DNA from 2 places in the Microbulbifer salipaludis genome. Region 1 is predicted to be linked to the other one. Evidence: riboswitches for the same ligand, from Rfam matches in the RefSeq annotation. Region 1 holds a riboswitch; the other holds the start of a gene.
The links. A riboswitch is a leader RNA that binds a small molecule or an ion and turns the genes downstream of it on or off. The one in region 1 is predicted to bind thiamine pyrophosphate.
Positions count from the first base shown of each region.

Region 2: linked by a shared signal. The riboswitch ahead of thiC (phosphomethylpyrimidine synthase ThiC) and the one ahead of JF535_RS07715 (TonB-dependent receptor) in region 1 are both predicted to bind thiamine pyrophosphate.

Region 1 covers NZ_JAEKJR010000002.1:485,648-496,840, reverse strand. Annotated here, with positions in the region: gene JF535_RS07730 (6-phosphofructokinase) at 1-697, shown strand, start outside; gene JF535_RS07725 (acyltransferase family protein) at 933-3,011, shown strand; gene JF535_RS07720 (glutamine synthetase family protein) at 3,016-4,404, opposite strand; TPP riboswitch at 4,628-4,743, shown strand; gene JF535_RS07715 (TonB-dependent receptor) at 4,804-6,948, shown strand; gene JF535_RS07710 (YkoF family thiamine/hydroxymethylpyrimidine-binding protein) at 7,138-7,398, shown strand; gene pnuC (nicotinamide riboside transporter PnuC) at 7,402-8,058, shown strand; gene JF535_RS07700 (choline kinase family protein) at 8,024-8,929, shown strand; gene JF535_RS07695 (acyltransferase family protein) at 8,955-10,070, opposite strand; gene JF535_RS07690 (iron-containing alcohol dehydrogenase) at 10,327-11,193, opposite strand, start outside.
Region 2 covers NZ_JAEKJR010000002.1:2,156,498-2,167,690, forward strand. Annotated here, with positions in the region: gene thiE (thiamine phosphate synthase) at 1-1,515, opposite strand, end outside; gene JF535_RS14770 (thiazole synthase) at 1,512-2,330, opposite strand; gene thiS (sulfur carrier protein ThiS) at 2,344-2,544, opposite strand; gene thiO (glycine oxidase ThiO) at 2,544-3,623, opposite strand; gene thiC (phosphomethylpyrimidine synthase ThiC) at 3,811-5,751, opposite strand; TPP riboswitch at 5,865-5,963, opposite strand; gene safD (sulfoacetaldehyde dehydrogenase SafD) at 6,291-7,658, opposite strand; gene JF535_RS14795 (sulfite exporter TauE/SafE family protein) at 7,680-8,429, opposite strand; gene JF535_RS14800 (thymidine phosphorylase family protein) at 8,704-10,266, shown strand; gene JF535_RS14805 (MBL fold metallo-hydrolase) at 10,352-11,193, shown strand, end outside.

The DNA.
Region 1 (11,193 bases):
TCGCCACGCGGGCTGGATTGCCGCCGCCGGCGCCCTGGCCCAGGAACAGGAAGGCGATGCCCCGCACATCATCCTGCTGCCGGAAGTGGCCTTCGACAAAGAAAAGTTTCTGGCCAAGGTACAGCAGACCGTTGCCGACAAGGGCTATTGCGTGATCGTCGCCTCTGAAGGCGCCCAGTACGCCGATGGCACCTTCCTCGCCGACGCCGGCAGTGTGGATGCTTTTGGCCACAAGCAGCTGGGCGGTGTCGCGCCCACCCTGGCGAAAATGGTGAAGGACGAGCTGGGCTTCAAATACCACTGGGCCCTGGCCGACTACCTGCAGCGGGCCGCGCGCCACATTGCGTCTGCCACCGACGTGGAGCAGGCCTACGCCGTGGGCAAGGCCGCGGTGGAAGCGGCGGTTGCCGGCAAGAATGCGATCATGCCCACCATCGAACGCAACGGCACCACCACCGCGGATTACAGCTGGACCATTGGCGAGGCACCCTTGGCCGAAGTGGCCAATGTCGAGAAGTTCATGCCCGCGGAATTTATTGCCGAAGACGGCTTTGGCATCACCGAGGCCGGCCGCAACTATCTCGAGCCCCTGATTCAGGGCGAAGACTACCCGCCTTACAAAAACGGTATTCCGCAGTACGCGCGCCTGAAGAAAGTGCTGGTGGAGAAGAAACTGAGTGACAGCTTCGCCGTATAAGGTGTGACTTCCCGCCCCGGGCCGCCATCAGGCCCAGGGCGCCTTCTCCCTCTCCTTCTCCCCCTCTTCCTCCCCCTCCCCTGGCGAGCTGCACAGGTTCACACTCCCGTCACCCGGCGCACGTATTTCCATACCGCAAGGTGGTAGAATTACGCGCCTCCGCGTCTGTGCCGAAAGGGCGCCAGAGACGCACCGTTTTACCCTGAATGAAGTGAATTTGCGGGGCATTATTCAATTGGCAGGCAACAAGCAAATCAATGGTTACCGCCCGGATATCGACGGCCTGCGGGCTCTGGCAGTATTGCCGGTAGTACTTGGCCATGCGGGCCTCCCGGGCTTTTCCGGCGGCTTTATCGGCGTCGATGTATTTTTCGTGATATCCGGATTTCTGATCACCAGCATCCTGATCCGGGAAATCACCAGCGGTGAATTCTCCCTGGCGCGCTTCTACGACCGCCGCGCCCGCCGGATCCTGCCCGCACTGTTTGCGATGATGCTGGCCTGCGTGGTCGCCGGCTGGCTGCTGATGCCGCCAGATGCCTTTGGTGCTTTGGGCCGCTCGATGATCGCGGCCGTCCTGTTTCTTTCCAACGTCTGGTTTTTGCGCAGCACCGAGGACTACTTTGGCACGGCCGCGGAGTGGGAGCCGCTGTTGCACACCTGGTCGCTGTCGGTCGAGGAGCAGTTCTACCTGGGCTTTCCTCTGCTGCTGTGCCTGTTGGCCCGGGGCCCTCGAGCCCGCATGCTCACTGGGGTCGCCATCGCGACCGTGGCTTCACTACTTTTCGCCGTGTGGCAAACCCGGACCGCGCCCACAGCGGCCTACTTCCTCACGCCTGCACGGATGTGGGAACTGGGTGCCGGCGCCCTGCTTGCCATGGGCGCCCTGCCGAAGTTGCAGCAGCGCACTGCGGCCGAGTTTATTGCCCTCGCCGGGCTGCTGATGATCACCAGCGGCGTGGTCCTGTACGACTCACAAACTCCCTTCCCCGGAACTGCGGCGCTATTGCCCGTACTGGGTGCTGTGGCCCTGATATGGGCCGGTGAAGCCCCGGGCAACCGGGTTTCCCGGGTGCTCGGCAACCGCCTGCTCGTCGGTATCGGACTGATTTCCTACTCGCTGTATCTTTGGCACTGGCCGGTGCTGGTGGGCCTGCGCCTGCTGCAAGGCAGCGCCCACCTCCCGACAACTGTTGCGCTGTTTGCGGTGGCGCTTTCCCTGGTTATTGCCTGGGCCAGCTGGAAATATATCGAACAGCCATTTCGCGGTGGCCGGGTACTAAGGGTATCCCGTCCCCAACTGGTAAGGTTCTCCTTGGTCTCATCCCTGTTACTCGTTGGCATCGGCGCGACCATCAAGACCTACGACGGCTTTCCACTCCGTTTGCCAGATCCTTATCTTGCCACCTACCAGCAGGCGTTCAGCGGAATCGACCGTCAGGAGCGGTGCATGGAGAAATCTCCCGCGGCAAATCTGTGCTCGATCGGCCAGGATCCTCTCGATCGCTCACAAAAAAACGGCGTTTTCTTGTGGGGAGATTCTCATGCTGCGGCCTGGCTTCCAGGCTTTGAGCCCCTGCACACAGAAAAGAAATCCATCGGTATGGCGGCACTTAAATCCGGCTGCCCACCGTTACTCGGGCTGTACCGACCGGACAAGTCCCGCTCGCACAGCTGTGACCAATTCAATGATCAGGTGCTGTCGCTATTGCAGAAAAGGGAAGACCTCCCCGTCGTCGTGCTGGCCGCGCGCTGGGCATTAGCGAGTGAAGGGACCCGCCCCGAAGGCGGTGACGATATGCAACTGGAGCCTGTCACCACCCGGACTACCCCCATCCCCAGCTGGGCCACGCAGGCAACGGGAACCCGCAGAGCAGCCATGGTTGCTGACGCACTCGACCGAACGGTCGCAACCATTCGCGCCACCGGGCGGCAGGTGGTGCTGATCAAGGGCGTCCCTGAAATTGAATACTCCGTTCCGGCGGCTCTGGCCACAACCGCCTTTGGCGGAACCGCTCTCGGCGCGGGGCCCCCAGTCAGCCGTGTGGAAAAACGGCACCGGCAGGCCGACAGGATGATCGACCTGGTGGCTGAACGCCATGGTGCCTATACCCTGAACCCGCGAGAAATGATGTGCGACGACAACTGCCAAATCGCCATCGACGACCAGCTCCTCTACCGGGACGATGACCACCTGACAGTATTTGCGGCTCGCCAGCTGCTGCCGGCGTTAGCCGAGCAGACACCGCCGATCAGGGAACTGGGGCGCGTGCTTCTGTCAGAGCGGGACAGGCTCAACCCTCCGCAGGGCTGAGCCTCTACACATTCAACAACAGATGCTGCCGCTCCCAGGGAGAAATCTCCCGGTGGAACAGGCGCATCTCCTCGTATTTCACCGCCGCGTACAGCTGGCAGAAGTCCTCACCCAGTGCCTGGCGCACCTCGTCGGCATCGTCAAAGATACGCAGCGCTTCGTCGAAGGTAAGCGGGATATAGAAGTTTTCTTCCTGCTCCTCATTCAATTCCGAGGTCGCGGGCGCGCTGGGCTCGACACCGTTGATCATACCGAGATAGCCGCATACCAGACTGGCGGCAATGGCCAGATACGGGTTGGAGTCCACCCCCACCACCCGGTTTTCCAGGCGGCGATCCTGAGCCCCGGAATTGGGCACCCGCAGACCGGTGGCGCGGTTATCGTAACCCCAGCCGATATTGGTGGGCGCACTGGAGTTCGCCTCGGATTCAAAACGTCGATAGGAGTTCACATTCGGGGCGATAAACGGCATCACTTCCCGCATATGCTTCTGGGTGCCGCCGATAAAATAGCGGAACAGGTCCGTCGCACTGCCGTCGTCCGCGGAGAACACGTTTTTACCGGTCTCGATATCCACCACGCTCTGGTGGATATGCATGGCGCTGCCGGGTTGGTCGCGCATGGGCTTGGCCATGAAGGTGGCGAACATACCGTTTTTCAGCGCGGCCTCGCGGATGATGCGTTTGAAGTAGAACACCTGATCCGCCAGCAGCAGCGGGTCACCGTGGGTCAGGTTGAATTCCACCTGCCCGGCACCGTCCTCCTGAATCACCGAATCGATATGCAGGCCGGCGGCCTCGGCAAATTCGTAAATGGTGTCGATCACCGGGCCGTATTCGTCGATAGCAGTCATGGAGTACGACTGCAGCGATGTGCCCGAACGGCCGTTGCGTCCCACCGGCGGCTGGATCGGCTCATTGGGGTCCACGTTCGGACGGGTCAGGTAAAACTCCAGTTCCGGAGCCACAATCGGCTGCCAGCCGCGCTCCCGGTACATGCCAATTACCCGCTTCAGCACATTGCGCGGCGCACAGGGAATGGGGTTGCCGTCGAGATCCTGCAGGTCGTGAATGATCTGCAGCGCCGGTGTCTTCGCCCAGGGCACCGCCATGGCGGTGGACATGTCCGCGACCAGCGCCATATCACTTTCCGCCCACTGGTTTTCAATCGCCATCTCCACGTCCTGACCGGTAATGGTCTGGTAGAAAATGGAGATGGGCAGGAAGATCGGTGCATCCGGTGAGAACTTGTTCAGCGGCATCGCCTTGCCGCGGGACATGCCGTTCAGATCCGGGACTATGCACTCCACCTCGTCCAGACGGCGCCCGTTCAGGTACGCGAGGAAGGCTTCGGGCAGGGTTTCCAGCCAGGAATTTGCATCGGGCTGACTCATACAGGCTCCAGTACATTGGATAAGAGTCCGCAGTGTAAAGGAATCTGCCGCCTAGCAAATCCAGCCAGTTAAAAAAAATCGTTGTGTGATAAAGACCTGGCACAGCCAGTACCGTCATGCCCGCTGCAACCATCACAACGAATCGGCTCTGCCCACCAGCCAGATAACCCGCGCGGCCCCGCCGCAGTTCCTGTGCCAACGTATATCTGATAGCATCGCGCCGGTAAAACCTAAGGGGTGGCAAACGCCTGAGATGCTGCCGGTTCCAAGCGACCCGGCCCGCAAACCCTTGAACCTGATCCGGCTAATACCGGCGTAGGAATAGGTAGTCCTCCAGCTCTCCTCTTCACGTCGCACACCGGGTCTCTCACCGACATCACTGACATCACTGAGAGAGCCATGAATATCGATAACCGCCTCAAATCCCGCATCAAACCGATCGCCCAGGCTGTCAGCGCCGGAATCGTGCTGATCAGCAGTGCTACCCTGGCCGAAACCGCCCTCGAGGAGGTGGTGGTAACCGGCCAGCTGCGCGCGGCTGGCCAGTTCGACACCCCCACCAGTGTCAGCGTGCTGGATGCCAGCGCCATCGAAACCCGCGGCGCCACCAACCTGGAGCAACTGCTGAACCTGGCCCCCAACGTGAATTTCTCCAGTGGCGCCTCCCGGGGCCGCTTTGTACAGATTCGCGGTATCGGTGAGCGCAGCCAGTTTATCGACCCGGTCAATTCCTCAGTGGGCCTGATCGTCGACGGCATCGACTTTACCGGTTTGGGCCTTGCCGCCAGCACCCTCGACATGCAGCAGGTAGAAATCCTGCGCGGCCCCCAGGGCACGGTATACGGTGCCAACGCCCTGGCCGGCCTGGTCACCATGACCAGTCATGCGCCGACTACCGAGAACTATGCAAAAGTCTCCGCGGAAGCCGCCCGCTACGGCTCCCACACCCTGTCCGCCGTCACCAGCGGCCCGTTGTCCGAGCAGCTGAGCTACCGCTTCGCGCTACAGAACCAGCAGTCCGACGGCTACGTGCATAACCGTTACCTGAACCGCAAAGACACCAACAACATCGACGAGACCGTGGCGCGCGGCAAGCTGCGCTATCAGGCCAGCGATGACCTGCAGCTGGATTTCACCCTGCTGTACCTGGATGCGGACAACGGCTACGACGCCTTCAGCTTCGACAACTCCCGCAATACCCTCTCCGACCAGCCCGGCTGGGACCGCCAGCAAACCCTCGCCGGCGCGGTCAGCTCAACCTGGAGCGGTAGTCCGCTGTTCACCGTTAAATCCGTACTGAGCGCCGCCAGTTCCGACACCGAATACGGCTACGACGAAGACTGGACCTATGAGGGCTTCCACCCCTGGGAATACAGCTCCACCGATAACTACCAGCGTGAGCGCAACAACCTGAGTGCCGATGTGCGACTGGCCTCCACCGACCAGAGCCGCCTGTTCGGTGACAGCACCGACTGGGTGGCCGGGGTATATTTACGCACCGAAGAAGAAGGGCTCGAACGCAACGCCAGTTTCACCAGCCAGTTCGACACCGACAATGCCGCGCTTTACGGCCAGTTGAATACCGCCCTGGGCGCGCGCGTTGAACTGATTACCGGCCTGCGCCTGGAGCAGCGCCGCGCGGACTACAGTGACAATCTGCAGGTGGCCAATCGCAACGACGAAAGCCTGTGGGGTGGCAATATCACCCTGCAATTCAGCGCGACCGATAACACCATGCTCTACGGCACCCTGTCGCGCGGCTACAAGGCGGGTGGCGTGAACGGGCGGATTATCTCGGCGTCCGCGAGCAACCCTGCCATCGGGGAAGATACCTACCTGTTCGACACCGAAAGCATGCTGAACTACGAGCTGGGCATAAAAGGCGACTGGCTGGAAAACCGATTGCAGGCGCAGCTCGCGGCCTTTTATCAGGACCGCAACGACGTCCAGGCCAAACAGTCCATCTTCAACCCGGACGATTTCTCCTTCGACGACTACCTGACCAACGCCGCGGGTGGATACAGCAGCGGTATCGAAGCCGAGCTCCAGTTCCAGGCATCCGAAGCCCTGCAGCTGTTCGCCACCTTCGGTTGGCTGAACGCCGAGTTCGATGATTTCGTTACCGCCGCCCATGTGGATGCGCGGGACGACTCCAACGGTGAAGCGCTTCCGCCGGTGAACCTCGACGGCCGCGACCTGGCCCACGCGCCGAATTACCAGTTCTTTGCCGGTGCGGAATACGCGCTGAGCAGCAACCTTACGGCGCGCGTCGAACTGGAGGGCAAGGACGACTTCTATTTCTCCAACAGCCACAACGAGAAGTCCACCGCCTACGAGCTGGTCAATGCGAAGCTGACCTACCGCGAGGACCGCTGGCATGTCTCCCTGTGGGGCAGAAACCTCACCGATGAGGTGGTGTACACCCGCGGCTTCTATTTCAGCAACCAGTTTGGCAACAACCCGGCCAATGGCTACGCGCCGGAAGCCTACTACCAGCTGGGTGAGCCGCGCACGGCAGGCATCTCCGGCAGCTATACATTTTGATTCAGTGAACTGAACTTGCTGTGAAGGTACCGATGCTGGGTATACCTTTGCGAGACCGTCTGCGGCCTGGATGGCCGCAGCCGAGCCCCCATGGATGGGTTCACGACGTGTCTCGCAAAGGTATACCCGGCAGCGGTACAGCCTCGAGCTGGTTCAATGGAACACCCCCAATAACTCAAGAGATTTGATATGCAACTCTCCGTAGAAATCAGTATGTACCCGCTAAAAGACGAGTACATTCCGGCCATCAAGGATTTTATCCAGCGCCTGAACGAACAGCCGCAGCTACAGGTGATCTCCAACACCATGAGTACTCAGGTGTTCGGTGACTACGATGTGGTGATGGATGTGCTGAAAGCGGAAATGCGCAAGTCCTGGGAGCAGTTCGGGCGCGCGATTTTCGTGTGCAAATTTATCGACGGCGACCTGAACCCCAATATCGGACTCTGATCCATGCTCAGCCCGGAGATCCGCGAAGCCATCGCCAGCGCCTACGCGGCCATGACCCTGTGGGAAGTGGCGGCAGTGCTGTTGGCGCTTGCCTACCTGCTACTGGCCATGCGGGAAAACATCCTGTGCTGGTACGCCGCCTTCGCCAGCACCGCGATTTACCTGTTCCTGTTCTGGGATGTCAGCCTGCTGATGGAGTCCGCCCTGCAAGTTTTTTATCTGCTGATGGCCATCTATGGCTGGTGGCAGTGGCGACATCGAAAACGCGACGGCAAAACACTGCATATTCACCGCTGGTCGGCCACCACGCACCTGAGCGCCTTCGCCGCCATCGGTGTGCTTACCCTGGTGTTCGGCTACCTGCTCGACCAATACACCAGTGCCGTGCTGCCCTACCTGGATTCATTCACCACCTGGGGCGCGGTGGTGACCACCTATATGGTGACCCGCAAGGTACTGGAGAACTGGCTCTACTGGATTGTCATCGATGGCGCCGCCATCTATCTGTACATTGACCGCGAACTCTATCTCACCGCCCTGCTGTTTGTGCTGTATGTGATTCTGGTGATTATCGGCTTTATACAGTGGTTTGCACTGTACCGGAAACAAGCACCCGGAAACCGTTTTGCGGCCACTACCAATGACCTTGCCGCCCGCTGACATCCTCCCCAGCGACTGGCAGCGCTGGAGTGCCACCCAACCGACCGTGGTGCGGCCAATGGCCAGCGGGCTCACCAACCGCAGCTTTCTACTGAACGCCGATGGCGCAAACGTCGTCCTGCGCTGGAATTCCCCTATCAGCAACGCCCTCGACCTGGACCGCCGCACCGAGGCACAGTCCTTACGCCAGGCGAGCGATGCCGGGCTGGGCGCGCGCCTGATCTACTGCGACCCAGGCCACAACTACCTGGTAACCGGTTTCATCGATGGCCACACCTGGAAGCAAGCGCGACCTGGCAACGCAACGGCGCTGGCACAATTGGCGGCACTCACCCGCGCGATTCACCGCTTGCCCATCGTTGACAGCGCGCTGGATATTCACGCCAAGATAGCCCGTTACTGGGAGTCCATTGCGGATAACTCGAGCTTTACCCATCGGCTGCGGCAGCTGGAAGATCAAGTACGCCCGCATATTGCCGCCGCACAAGCCATGATTTGCTCCCCGGTGCTTTGCCACAACGACCTGCAGCCAGAAAACCTGATATTTTCAAGAGGTGGTCAGCTGCTGGTTATCGACTGGGAGTATGCCTGCACCGGTGACCCCTTCTACGATCTTGCCGTGATTACTGAAGAGCACCACTTGCCAGAGGGAAAGCGGCGCACCTTGCTTCAGCATTACCTGCAGCGTCCTGTTGGCGCAGGCGACCTTAAAAGGCTGGGTCACTGGCAGATTGCTTACCGCTACCTGTCCGCTCTCTGGTACGCCATACCGCGCACCACCGGTGAAAACCTCCAGGCTGGGCTGGAAGAGAGTATCACCGCGCTTTGCCAGCGCCTCACCACTTGGGCGGCGCACACTGGCCACGACTGAGCCCTCACCGCCCCTGCAGCACACTTCACGCCTTCACCGCGCGCCCTGCTACACCGCCAGAGCCATAATTCAGCTTGCCGTTAAACAACAAGGAAAGGAATTGATAGCGTTTCACAATCGCGAAGTGGAATAGCATCCCGCCCAGGCAAGCCCCAATCGCAGAAAGCCCCATACGCACATCCATCGGCACACCTGCGCGCTGCAGGACAAACAGCAAAAACGCCACAACGATAAAGTGCACAACATAAACCGTGTACGCCGACTGCGACATAACCCGGACAATCCAAAAATCTTTATCCAGAAAACGCGCACCAAACGCACACAGAAAAATGGACAACAAAATTGCCAGGATGTAATCGTAAACTACAGAAAAAATATCGAGAAAACGTGCCACTTCACCCTGCTCCTGATAGTAATCCGTCAAACTACCGAGCAGCATGGCCCCGCCAATACAGGCCAGGGCGGTCAAACCCCAGCCGATATAGCCACTGTTAAATTTCTCGTACAGGTCCCGCCACAGAAACATGAATACGCCAAGCAGGAAATAGGGAAAGTGATGCACAGTAACAAGAACGAAGAGACCGACCAGATGAATATATGGAATGTCCCACATAAAGCTCGGCAATAGCAGCTTATAGGAAACTGCACACACAAGTACAACCGCAAAAAACAGGGAAAATCTCGCTACATTTTCCGGCATAAAACGCGATAACCACTGAACGGAAGCTTTGGTTATACGCACCGTATAGGTTAACACCAGGGTATACGCCAACAGCGAAAACAGAAACCATGCATGGTACATCCAGAACATCTTGAAGTCCTTGCCAGTCGAAGCCTCACGGTAGTACGAGGTCATCCACTCAGCAGTGAGCGGTGCCAACAAGACAACACAGACCAATGCGGGTACCGTCAACATCACCAGGCGACTTTTCAGAAAAGGCCAGGCCCCCTTCCGCTCGATCAGAGCAACCGAGAAGTACCCGGATATCAGAAAAAAGCAAGCCATCCTGAATGCACCGGAGGCATCCCGCACAAAATCGTAATCCCCCGAGCCGGCATCAGCATGGGCCGAACGATAAAACACACCGACAAACAGCGCGAAGGCTCTGAGAAAATCCAAATGATAAAGCCGACGATCCATGTCTCCCCCTTCATTCCCAACGACTAATAACTTACATGCAATGAACCGGCCATTCTGCTGACCGCTAAGGGGGCACATGGTATAGAAGGGACAGCATCCGGAGCTATGGGAATTGACCCACCGCGTGGAAATACCAGAAATATTGGCGCGTATTGCATTAGGCGCGAGCAAACAGCGGAAATTGTCTCAACCGGCATCGCGATTTTAGCCAGCAGCAGGGCGATCCATCGGCGGGAGGCCAATCGGTTTTATGGGATTAAATCGGTGAAATATGCCCAGCGCCGTCAAGGTCACCGACACAGGCAGTTTCGAAAAGCCGTTGATAGCTCCCGGCGTCAAACGCGACAGGATTCCCAAGCGCAGAGGGGTCCTGCGCAGCCATGGTGCCCACTCTGCCGGACTGCGCCACGTCGATGCCGATTTCCCCCAGGCTGTGGGGAATTCCCAGGTCACGCCGCAGGAACAGAACCCAGTCCAGCACGCCCTGGTAACCGGCGCTGGGCAGCGCCAGGTAACGGGACAGCCGGCTCATGGGTTCTTCGATGGCTACGCGATTGGCGGCCAGCACATAGGGCATCAGGATGGCGTTGAGCAGCCCATGATGTTTATCGAACAGCGCACCGAGCGGGTGGGCCAGCGCATGCATCGCACCGAGCCCGCGCTGAAACGCGGTGGCACCCATGCTGGAGGCCACCAGCATTTGCATGCGGGCCTCGAGGTCGTTGCCGTCGGCCACAGCCCGCGGCAGATACACGTGGATCAGGCGCATGGCCTCCAGTGCGATCCCCTCCGCCATGGGGTGGAAATTGTTTGCGCAGAAAGCTTCAAGATTGTGCGACAGCGCATCCATACCAGTGGCAGCGGTGATCGGGGCCGGCAACCCGAGGGTGAGCTCCGGGTCGAGCAGTACGATGGCCGGCAACATGCGCGGGTGGAAAATGATTTTCTTCAGCCTGGCCTGCTCATCGGTAATCACCGAGGAACGCCCTACTTCCGAGCCGGTTCCAGCGGTGGTAGGTACGGCAATCACCGGCACCATCCCCTGGGTATTTACCTTGAGGTAATTGTCCCCCACATCCTCAAATGCCCAGATGGGTTGTGTCTGCCCCACCATCAACGCAAT
Region 2 (11,193 bases), 1.7 Mb from region 1:
TTCCCGGTAATCCGGTGCTTCGGTGATCGCCGTGACCACGGCGATGCTCCCCACCCCGCATGCGGCAACCACCGATGCACGCTCGCAATTGATGCCACCAATGGCCACAAGTGGATAATCCGGCAACAGCGCGGCCATGCGCGCGAGCTTCTGTGGCCCCTGTAACTGACCGCTCATATCCTTGGTGCTGGTGGCATAGATGGCACCAATAGCGAGGTAGCTGGGGCGAAACTGGTAGGCGTACAACAATTCAAAAAAGCCGTGGGTGCTGATACCCAGTTTCAGCCCGGCGGCCTGGATTGCCTTCAGGTCTGCGCTCTGCAGATCCTCCTGGCCGAGATGCACACCGTAGGCGCCACACTCAATTGCCAGTTGCCAGTAGTCGTTGATAAACAGGCGCACGTCATAGCGGCGGCCAATGGCCACCGCGCGCTCAATCTGTTCCCGCAGGTCAGTGCGCGGATACTTGATACGCAGCTGCAGGGTGCGCACGCCCTCCTCCGCCAGCTTCTCGACCCAGTCCACGCTATCCACCACCGGGTAAAGGCCGAGCCGGCTGGAATCCGGCTGCGCAAATTCCGCAGCAAAATTGGCCGCCCCCGATTCGCTGAAGGTACCAAACGGTTTTGCCCGCTCGCTGCCGGCAAGCAACACTTCGGGGAAGTCTTTTAACGCATCCGGCCAGCCGCAGTGCCCTACCGGGCCCGGGCCCGCGCCAATATGATCGCTACTGGCGAGGCGCAACCCGCGCCGCACATAGGCATTGGCCACCACACAGGCATCCTTGAGCGGATAGCCCAGGGCCAGCAATGCCGCAATCGCAGAGGACAAAGTACAGCCGGTGCCATGGGCATTGCGGGTATCAACTCTTTTACCGATCAACCAGTCATGGCTCGCGCACTCACCGTGACCTGTACATAACAGGTCGGAGGTTGTACCCGGCTCAATCTCGAGATGCCCCCCGGTAACCAGCAGTGCCGTCTCATGGTTGCCCCGCACGCTGCGCGCCGCCTTGAGTACGGTTTCGGCACTGTCAACGTGAGTCCGCGCCAGCCACGCCAGCTCAACGCTGTTGGGCGTAATCAAATCACACAGGGGCAACAAGTCTGTCAGCACCGCAGCGCCGGTACTGTCTTCGGTCAGCTGTGCGCCGCTGGTGGCCACGGCGACCGGATCGTAGACCACGGGAATACGATTGCCAGCGGCTTTCAGCGTGCGCAGAAAGTTTGCTACCAGCCGCACCTGTGCGGCGTTTGCCAGCAGGCCGATCTTGATCGCCGCCGGTTTGAGATCGTCGAGCAACGCGTCCAGTTGCGATTGCAGTACCTCATCGGAAACCGCATTAATGGCCGGCACCCCGAGGGTATTCTGTGCGGTGTTGGCGGTGATGACACTGCAACCATGCACACCCAGGTCATGCATGGTGAGCAGGTCTGCCTGAATACCGGCACCACCACCGGAATCACTGCCGGCGATAGTCCACACAATCAGCCGTTGCTGTTCTATTGCGCTCATGCTTTTTCGCCTTGCTTGCCGGCGCTCACGGTCTGCTGCCAGAACGGCATATCCAGGGTGGGCGTGCTGGGGCTGGCGGTCTGGCGTTTGCGCATCAGGCCGGCATTCCGCGCGGCGCGCCCCGACTCCACCGCCAGTTTGAAGGACTCCGCCATCAGCACCGGGTTCTGGGCCCTGGCAATCGCCGTATTGAGCAACACGGCATCGAAACCCATCTCCATGGCTTCACAGGCCTGGGACGGTGCACCGATACCGGCGTCGATAATCAGCGGCGTATCCGGCAGACGCTCGCGCAGGGTCTGCAGGTTGTACTTGTTCATCAGTCCACGGCCGGTGCCGATGGGCGAGCCCCAGGGCATCAGTACTTCGCACCCCACGTCCAGCAGTTTGCGGCATACCACCAGATCATCGGTGCAGTAAGGCAAAACCTTGAAGCCGCGCTCGACCAATTCCCGCGCGGATTCCACCAGACCGTAGGGGTCGGGCTGCAAGTTGTAGTCGTCACCGATCACTTCCAGCTTGAGCCAGTCGGTGCGAAAAATTTCCCGGCTCATTTCCGCCAGTGCGATGACCTCTTTCGGGGTTTTGCAACCTGCGGTATTGGGCAGCAGCTGGCAACCGGACTCCTGAATATAATCCCAGATCATTTTCCCCTGCTGCTGTGCGGGACTCTGGCGACGCAGGGACAGGGTGATGATTTCCGCACCGGAGGCCGCGACGGACGCACGCATGATCGCCGGTGAGGGATAGAGTGCGGTGCCGACCAGCAGGCGACTGTCGAATTCTTTGCCGTAGAGTTTCAATTTATCGTTCATGTGCTCTCTCCGCTCAGCCTCCAACCATCGGTGCGACGATATCCAGGCGGTCACCGGCACTCAGCAAAGTCTGCGGGTAATTCCCGCGCGGGACGAAATCACCGTTTAGCGCCACGGCGAAGGTTTCGCCGCGGCAGCCGAGCTGTTGCAGCAATTCCGACAGTGATTTTTCACTCTCAATATGGGTTTCTTCGCCGTTGACCAGTAATCGCATCAGGTCACCTGTTGTGTCGTTTGGGTTGATCGGGAAACTTCGATTTCAGCCTGGGCCACTAACGCCGATGCCAGTAGATAGCCGTGGCGAAACAGGCCGTTAATGCGCATCAGTCCGGGTTGGCTTTCCACCACAGGAAGGTTGTCCATGGTGGCGGGACGGCAGTTGACGCGGGTTTCAATGACGCGCGCTTCGGCGAAAGCGGGATGGATTGAGTACAGTGCACTGGAGAGTTCCATGGTGGAGCGGAGCGAGATCGGGCTCATATCTTCGCTTTCAATTTCAGTGGCGCCAATGACGGTCTGGTTGTTGGCTCTGGGTACGGCGTAAAGTTGGTACCGGGGGTGCAACAGGCGCACGGGGCGGTTGAGTTGCACTTCGGGGGTTTCTACCACCATGACTTCGCCGCGGACACCGCGCAGTCCACTGATCTGTTTCTTGGCGCCGAGGCCGCGGGTGTCGATAACGAGATCAAACGACTCTGTGCCACGCACGCTGTGTACTGTTCCGGGGGCGCACTCTGCCGGGGTGTTTTCGTGCAGCCGTATATGGTTTTGCCTGAGTGCTTGCAACAGTGCGGGGAGAAGCTTGCGGTTGTCGATGTCGGCTTCGCTGGCGAGGAACAGGCCGCGATCAAAATGTTCGAGTTCGGGTTCCAGGTTTCGCAGGGAGTTATTGTCCAGCCATTGCAGTTGCTCGCGGTTTTCTGAGCCTAGCTTTGCGTCGAGTTCCTGTTGGAATTGCAGGAGTTCGCTGCGGTCCTGCGGGTGGGCGATGAGGATGCTGCCTTTCTGGCGATAATCGACTTTGCTGCCGGTCGTTTGTTCCAGCTGGCTTACCCAGTCGGGCCAGTATTGCAGGCTTTGCATGCCCAGTTGGTAGATGGGGAGTGGGCAGTGGAACAGTTCGGACAGCGGGGAGATCATGCCGGCGGCGGTATGGCAGGCGCCCGCCGGTTTTTCCAGGCTACCGGATTCGAACAGGGATACTTGCTGGCCTTTTTCAGACATACGCCAGGCTAGAAGGCGGCCCATCAGGCCGGCTCCCGCTAGTGCGATATTTAGTTTCCGCTCTGCCACTTTAAGGTTCCGGGGTACGTATTTGGGAGGACCTGGGCGGCAGTGCTACGGGTAATTGTTTGCCAGACACACCGTGAACCCATCCATGGGGGCTCTTCCGCGAGGTCCCTCTCGCGGAAGGTCTGGCAAACAATTACCCGTATCACTACCTGCTCGTCAAACTATGCAGTTTTTATTTACTTCGAGGTTAACCCTTGTGATAAATCTCTGCGCCTAGTTCTTTGAACTTGATGGACATTTCTTCCATTCCTTTACTCGCCTCGGTTCCCGGTTTTGCTGCCTCTAGCTTTTTGGAATAGTCGCGGACGTCTTGGGTAATTTTCATTGAGCAGAATTTCGGGCCGCACATGGAGCAGAAGTGGGCGATCTTGCCGGATTCTTTGGGCAGGGTTTCGTCGTGATATATGCGCGCGCGTTCGGGGTCGAGACCGAGATTGAACTGGTCTTCCCAGCGGAATTCAAAGCGGGCCTTGGAGAGGGCGTTGTCCCGCATCTGCGCCCTTGGATGCCCTTTGGCGACGTCGGCGGCGTGGGCGGCGATTTTGTAGGCCATGAGGCCTTCTTTTACGTCTTCTTTGTTGGGCAGGCCGAGGTGTTCTTTGGGTGTGACGTAGCAGAGCATGGCACAACCCATGCTGCCGATCATGGCGGCGCCGATGCCGGAGGTGATGTGGTCGTAGCCGGGGGCGATGTCGGTGGTCAGGGGGCCGAGGGTATAGAAGGGGGCGCCGTGGCAGTGTTCCAGTTGCTCGTCCATGTTCTCCCGGATTTTGTGCATGGGCACATGGCCGGGGCCTTCGATCATGGTCTGTACGTCGTGTTTCCAGGCGATTTCGGTGAGTTCACCGAGGGTGCGCAGTTCGCCGAACTGGGCTTCGTCGTTGGCATCGGCGATACAGCCGGGGCGCAGGCCGTCGCCCAATGAGAAGCTGACGTCGTAGGCTTTTAGGATTTCACAAATATCCTCGAAGTGGGTGTAGAGGAAGTTTTCCTTGTGGTGTGCGAGGCACCACTTGGCCATGATGGAGCCACCGCGGGAGACGATGCCGGTAACGCGCTTGGCGGTAAGCGGTACGTAGCGCAGGAGTACGCCGGCGTGGATAGTAAAGTAATCAACGCCCTGCTCTGCCTGCTCGATCAGGGTATCGCGGAAGACATCCCAGTTGAGGTCTTCGGCAACGCCGTCAACTTTTTCCAGGGCCTGGTAAATGGGCACGGTGCCAATGGGGACGGGGCTGTTGCGCAGAATCCACTCGCGGGTTTCGTGGATGTTCTGGCCAGTGGAAAGGTCCATGACGGTGTCGCCGCCCCATTTGATGGACCACACCAGTTTCTCTACTTCTTCTTCGATGGAAGATGTGACCGCGGAGTTGCCGATGTTGGCGTTCACTTTGCACAGGAAGTTGCGGCCGATGATCATCGGCTCCAGTTCGGTGTGGTTGATGTTCGCGGGAATGATGGCGCGGCCTTCGGCCACTTCCCGGCGGACGAATTCCGGGGTAATTTGCGGTGGAATATAAATGCCGGTACGGGCGTTTTTATAATCTGCTTCGCTCAGTTGTGCGGCAAGATTGCCACGCCCCATGTTTTCGCGGATGGCGATAAATTCCATCTCCGGGGTGATGATGCCCTGACGGGCGTAGTGCATCTGCGTAACATTTTTTCCGGGCTTGGCTTTGCGGGGCGCGGGCAGGTTGTCAAAGCGGATATGGTCGAGGCCCTGATCGGCCATGCGTTTCTGGCTGTAAGCGGCCTGACGGGTGTCGAGAACGTCGGTATCGCCACGGGCTTCGATCCATTGCTGGCGCAGTTTGGGCAGACCGTTGCGAATATCGGGTGTGTACTCCGGGTCAGAGTAAGGCCCTGCGGTGTCATATACCGGCAGGGGTGCGTTCGGTTCGAACACGGGATTTTGTTCATCGCCGCCAACGAGGCTCTGGCCGAGGCAGATTTCACGCACACCGACTTTTACGCCGGAATGTTCGCCTTGCAGATAGACTTTACGGGAGTTGGGGAATTGCTGAGCGGTTAGATTATCGAGGAATTCTTTGGCGCTTTTCTTCTGTGCAGCGCGGCTTTTTTTATCGGCGTTGCTCTCGATATTCTTCGGTTCGGCGATTTGAGACATGCTGACCCCTTACGTCGTTGCGGACGTTCCTTGGATGGTATCCGTGAGTGGATTGCCGGGGTACAGGTGGGGAGAGCGGGTTTCGGACGCAAAAAATAAACGTACGAAAAATAGCGATTTCAGATCTTGTTCCCTACGCGGGGGTTACCCCGATCAGGTTCAACGGATCTCGCAACAGCGATCTCAGCCCGAAGGCACTCCGACAAGTTGGGGCGGAGTATAGTAGCAATGTGACCGGCGGGACAAGTCTCTGGGATATTTTGGCGTTAGCCTGGTTCTGTGGTAGCGAAGACTTCGTAGGTCTTACGGTGGCGGCCAGGCACCGGGTGAACGGTTTCAGGACCGCTGTGAACCCCCGCTAAGCGGGACCGGCCACCAATCATAGATTGGTGTCGTTCGGCTGCGCGCGAAGCGGTGCTTCGCAAACGCTTGCCTCACCCCTAAACGCTGCGTCGGCGACGTCCATGTCGCCGACGCTCCTGAAAGCTACTACCCAGCGCCCGGCCTTTGCTTCAAGCCAATTACTTCGTGGAAATTGACTAGATCACGAGCGTTTTCTGGTAGCTCATTTCACGAATGGCGTAGCGCACCCCTTCCCTTCCGACACCGCTTTCTTTTACGCCGCCGAACGGGAAATGTTCCGCACGAAAGCCGGGGCCGTCGTTGACGGCGAGCAGGCCTACATCCAACTGATTGTAGAGGCGTTTGGCGAGGGCAAGGTTCTGGGTGAATACGCCCGCCTGCAGGCCAAAGGGCGAGTTGTTGATCAGGGGAATCAGCTCTGCTTCGTCGTCAAATTTGCGCAGAGGCACCACCGGGCCAAAGGTTTCTTCCGCGACCAGTTCCGCGTCGTCGGCGACGTTATCTAGAATGGTGGGCCAGAGAATGTTGCCTTCACGTTTGTGACCGAACAGCACCTTCGCACCAGCGTTTACTGCAGCAGAGATACGCGCTTCCACTTCGTCGGCGGCGGCGGTGTGGATCAGTGGACCGATAAAGGTGTCCTCTTCCGCCGGGTTGCCGACTTTGAGTCTGGCGGTAGCGGCCACGAGTTTTTCGGCGAAGGCGTCGAATACGGCAGTGTGTACAAACAGGCGCTTGGCCGCGGTACAGCGCTGGCCGGCGGTGGCAAAGCGCTGGTTGATGGTGGCGTTCACGGCGGCGTCCAGGTCGGCGTCGGGCATGACGATGAGCGGGTCGTTACCGCCCAGCTCGAACAGCATTTTTTTGTAGCCGGCATCCGCGGCAATGGCATTGGCCGCGGCAGTGCCACCGGTAAAATTGATGGCCTGAATTTCCGGATGGGACACGGCGTAGCGGGTGGCGTCGATATCCGGAATCAGCATTTTCAGGACCGATCGATCCATGCCTGCGGCATAGCACAGCGCAACCAGCCGTTCTGCGGAGCGTTTGTTCTGGGGGCCCGGTTTGAACAGGATGGTATTACCGGCGGCAAATGCCGGGCCGATCTTGTGCAGCGCAATATTGATGGGAAAGTTAAACGGAGTAATGCACAGGACGGTACCCAGGGGCTTCCACAGTACGACGCCAATTTTCTCGCGCATGGGCGGGTAGGCGTCGGAATCCAGAGCTTCGCCGTTGATACTGCGTGCTTCCATGGCACTGGCCAGAGCCGTGTTGTAGGCGCGATCGATTTCCACGCGGCTGTCGTTGATGGTTTTGCTGGTTTCCTGCATAACCAGCTGCGCCAAATCTTCTTTGTTTTCCAGCAGTAACTGGGCCAGTTTCAGCAGAATATTGGAGCGCTCAAACGCTGGTGTTGCCTGTTGGGTTTTTCGGGCGGCTACCAGCGCTTCGATGGCTTCGGCCACCTGCTCCCGGGTATGGAACTCATACGCTTCGATCGGCTCACCGCTATATGGGTTGATAATCTGATAATCTGCCATGTTGGGTAATTACCTAAGTGCCTACGGTGCAAATAATTGATAGACAATGCGTATCCCAGCCACGAGAAGTGCTGCGCGCATCAGGTTGAAAAATACTTCGCTGCTGATCCGGTTCAGGAGGATGATGCCGATGCGGGTACCGATCACCGCGGCAACGGTGAGTAATACAATCAGCCCCAGATGATCTGAAAACGCAAATCCGAGGAAAATAAAGGCGGGGACTTTAAGGGCATGACACCACGCCTGCATGACGGATTTATTGGCAACGATTTCTTTGGGTGTCATGTCCTTGCGTACGAAAAATGCCGCAAGTAGTGGGTCTACCGCACCGGCCAGGATGCCCAGCGTCCCGGTGCCGATACCCACCCAGAAAAAATTGCGTGGCTGCAGGCGAATCTCCGGCAGCTTTTTCGGTTTGAATACCGTGTAGAACACCAGTATGGCCAGCAGCGCCATGGGTAGCTGCTGCCAGCTGAGACTCGCCAGCCCCAACGTCATCAACCCGGCGCCGATCGTGCAACCGAAAAAAAACGGGATGCACATATCCCAGCGGATATGGTCACGGACGTAAACGATGCGTGCCAGGTTGCTCATCAGCTGCACAGCGCCGTGAATGGGCACCAGTAGGCGCAGTGGAATGGCAACGTTCAACGCGGCGAACATCAGGATGCCACCGGCGCCACCGGTGACCGCAGAGATAAACGCACTGACCACACACACGGCCAGTAAAAGCCCCAGCGTAAGGCCGGATATGTCACCCAGTTCCGCCAAGGTAGACCTCTGCTTGTTATTCAGTTATCGGTGAAGCCGATCGCTCGGGGGTGAGCAGAATACCGTCGGGGATAGGCACAAACCCAGTAGTCACGGGCCCTGTGCTGGTCATTTGGGGACATCGGGCGTGCGCTGCGCCGATCCCGCCGGACACCGCCTGCGCCGCCGCACCGCATAGTGCCCCGCCCCACCCGTGTCCGGTGGAAACACCTACACTATATTTCCGCCGGGACTGTCCGCCCGGGCGCACCCTTGGGAGATCAGGGATCACACTATGACCCGGGCGCTGCCACTCACTGCCTACCGCATGGGAATCGACACCCATGAGGAACCCATTGTCTTCATGCGCAAGGACTGCGCTATTTGCCGTGCCGAGGGCTACACGGCAAACACCCGACTGCAAATCAGCGCCGGCCAGCGCACACTGATTGCGACGCTCAACACGGTGAGTGAAACGATTCTGCCCCAGGGCTATATCGGTTTTTCCGACAGCGCCTGGGAATTCCTCGGGCTGGATGAACATTCGGTGGTTCATGTTCACCACGCCCCACCGGTGCCCTCACTGAGCGCCCTGCGCAAGAAAATCTATGGTCACCGGCTCAATACCCTGGAAATCAGCAGCATCATCGGTGACATCGGCCAACGCCGCTATTCGGATATCGAAGTCGCCAGTTTCCTGACCGCCTGCGCCGGCGGACGCCTCGATGCCGCCGAAACCACTGCGCTGACCACCGCCATGATCAACAACGGCAACCGACTGCACTGGCCCGAGTACACACGTGTGTTCGACAAGCACTGCATCGGCGGCCTGCCTGGTAACCGCACGACGCCGATTGTGGTGGCCATCGTCAGTGCTGCCGGCCTGGTCATTCCCAAAACCTCCTCGCGCGCCATCACCTCACCGGCGGGCACCGCCGACACCATGGAGGTCCTCACCAACGTCGACCTGCCGCTGGCACAATTGCGCAATGTGATCACCCGTACCGGGGCCTGCCTCGCCGCTGGGGGCGAAGTCGGGCTGAGCCCAACCGATGACCTTTTGATTCGCATCGAGCGCGCCCTGGACCTGGACAGTGAGGGACAGCTGGTGGCCTCGGTGCTTTCCAAGAAAATGGCCGCCGGTTCCACCCACATCCTGATTGACATGCCCGTGGGTCCCACCGCGAAATTACGCACCCCGCAACAGGCGGCAGATCTCGAATCCCTGTTTCACGCAGTGGCCGGCAACCTCGGGGTAGAGGTTCGCTGTGTACAAACCGATGGCAGCCAGGCGGTTGGCTGGGGCATCGGCCCCGCCGAGGAGGCGCGCGATGTGCTGAGTGTGTTGCACAACGAGCAACACGCCCCGGCCGACCTGAAGGAGCGCGCGCTGTTTCTTGCGGCACAACTGTTATGTATGGCCGATGAAACCAGTGACGCGCAGGCGTACCGAAATGCCCGGGACTTGCTGGAATCCGGCGAGGCTCTGCAGCAGTTCCTGAATATCTGCGAAGCCCAGGGCGGCCTCCGCGAAATCCCAACCGCCAGCCACCATATCGAACTGCGCAGCACATGGGATGGACACCTGCGCGGCATGGACAACCGGCGCCTGGCACACCTGGCCAAGGTTGCCGGCGCACCCTCGTCCCCGGAAGCCGGACTGCGCCTGCAGGTCAAGGTGGGGGACAGCATCCGCGCGGGTCAGGCACTGGCAACCCTGCTGGCACAGACGCCGGGGGAGCTGGCCTACGCGCGGGAGTACTACCATCAAAACCGGGACCTGTTTGACGTTGCGCCCGCAAACACCCCGGCGATAACCGAGGGCAACCGAGATGGCGACAGGGACAGTAATCGATAGGAAAGCGCCGCAAGCGGATTACCTTTGAGAAGCGCCTATCGCAACGTACGCGCAGCAACACTGGCCAATGGAGAAAATCCTACCGATGAATATCACGTTCCTTGGCGGCACCGGCACGGTTACCGGCTCAAAATTTCTGATCAGTGTGGATGAGGGTAAAACGCAGTTTCTGGTGGATTGCGGTATGTTCCAGGGCTACAAATGGTTGCGCGAACGCAACTGGGAAGCGCCCCTGTTCGACTACCGCCACCTCAAGGGGATCGTCCTCACCCACGCCCACCTGGACCACTCCGGTTATATTCCGCGGCTCTACCAGCAGGGATATCGCGGCCCGGTCTACTGCCACCATGCCACCCGCGATCTCTGCTCGATTCTTCTGCCGGATGCCGGGCACATCCAGGAAGAAGACGCCCGCTTCTACCAGCGCCACAAACTCGGCAAGCACGCCCACCCCGTGCCCCTGTACAACGGTGATACCGCAGAGCGGTGCCTCGAGCTGTTCCAGCCAGTGGCCTTCGACGAAAAAATTCGAATTGGCAGCGCCACCCTGCATATCCAGCCGGCGGGGCACATTCTGGGCGCGGGCAGTGTCATTCTCGAAGCGGATGGCAAGCGGGTAGGATTTTCCGGTGATGTGGGCCGCCCGCACGATCTCATCATGCACTCGCCGCGGCCTCTGCCCGCTCTGGACCTCCTGCTGCTGGAATCCACCTATGGGGACCGGCGTCACCCGCAGATTGACCACGCGCAACAACTGGCCGAGGTCGTCAACAACACCCTCGGCCGCGGCGGGGTGTTACTGATTCCGAGTTTTGCCGTGGGACGGGCGCAAACCCTGCAATTCCTACTGCTGAACCTGATGCGAGAACAGCGGATTCCCAAAGTCCCCATTTTCCTCGACAGCCCCATGGCCATCGACGCCTCGGA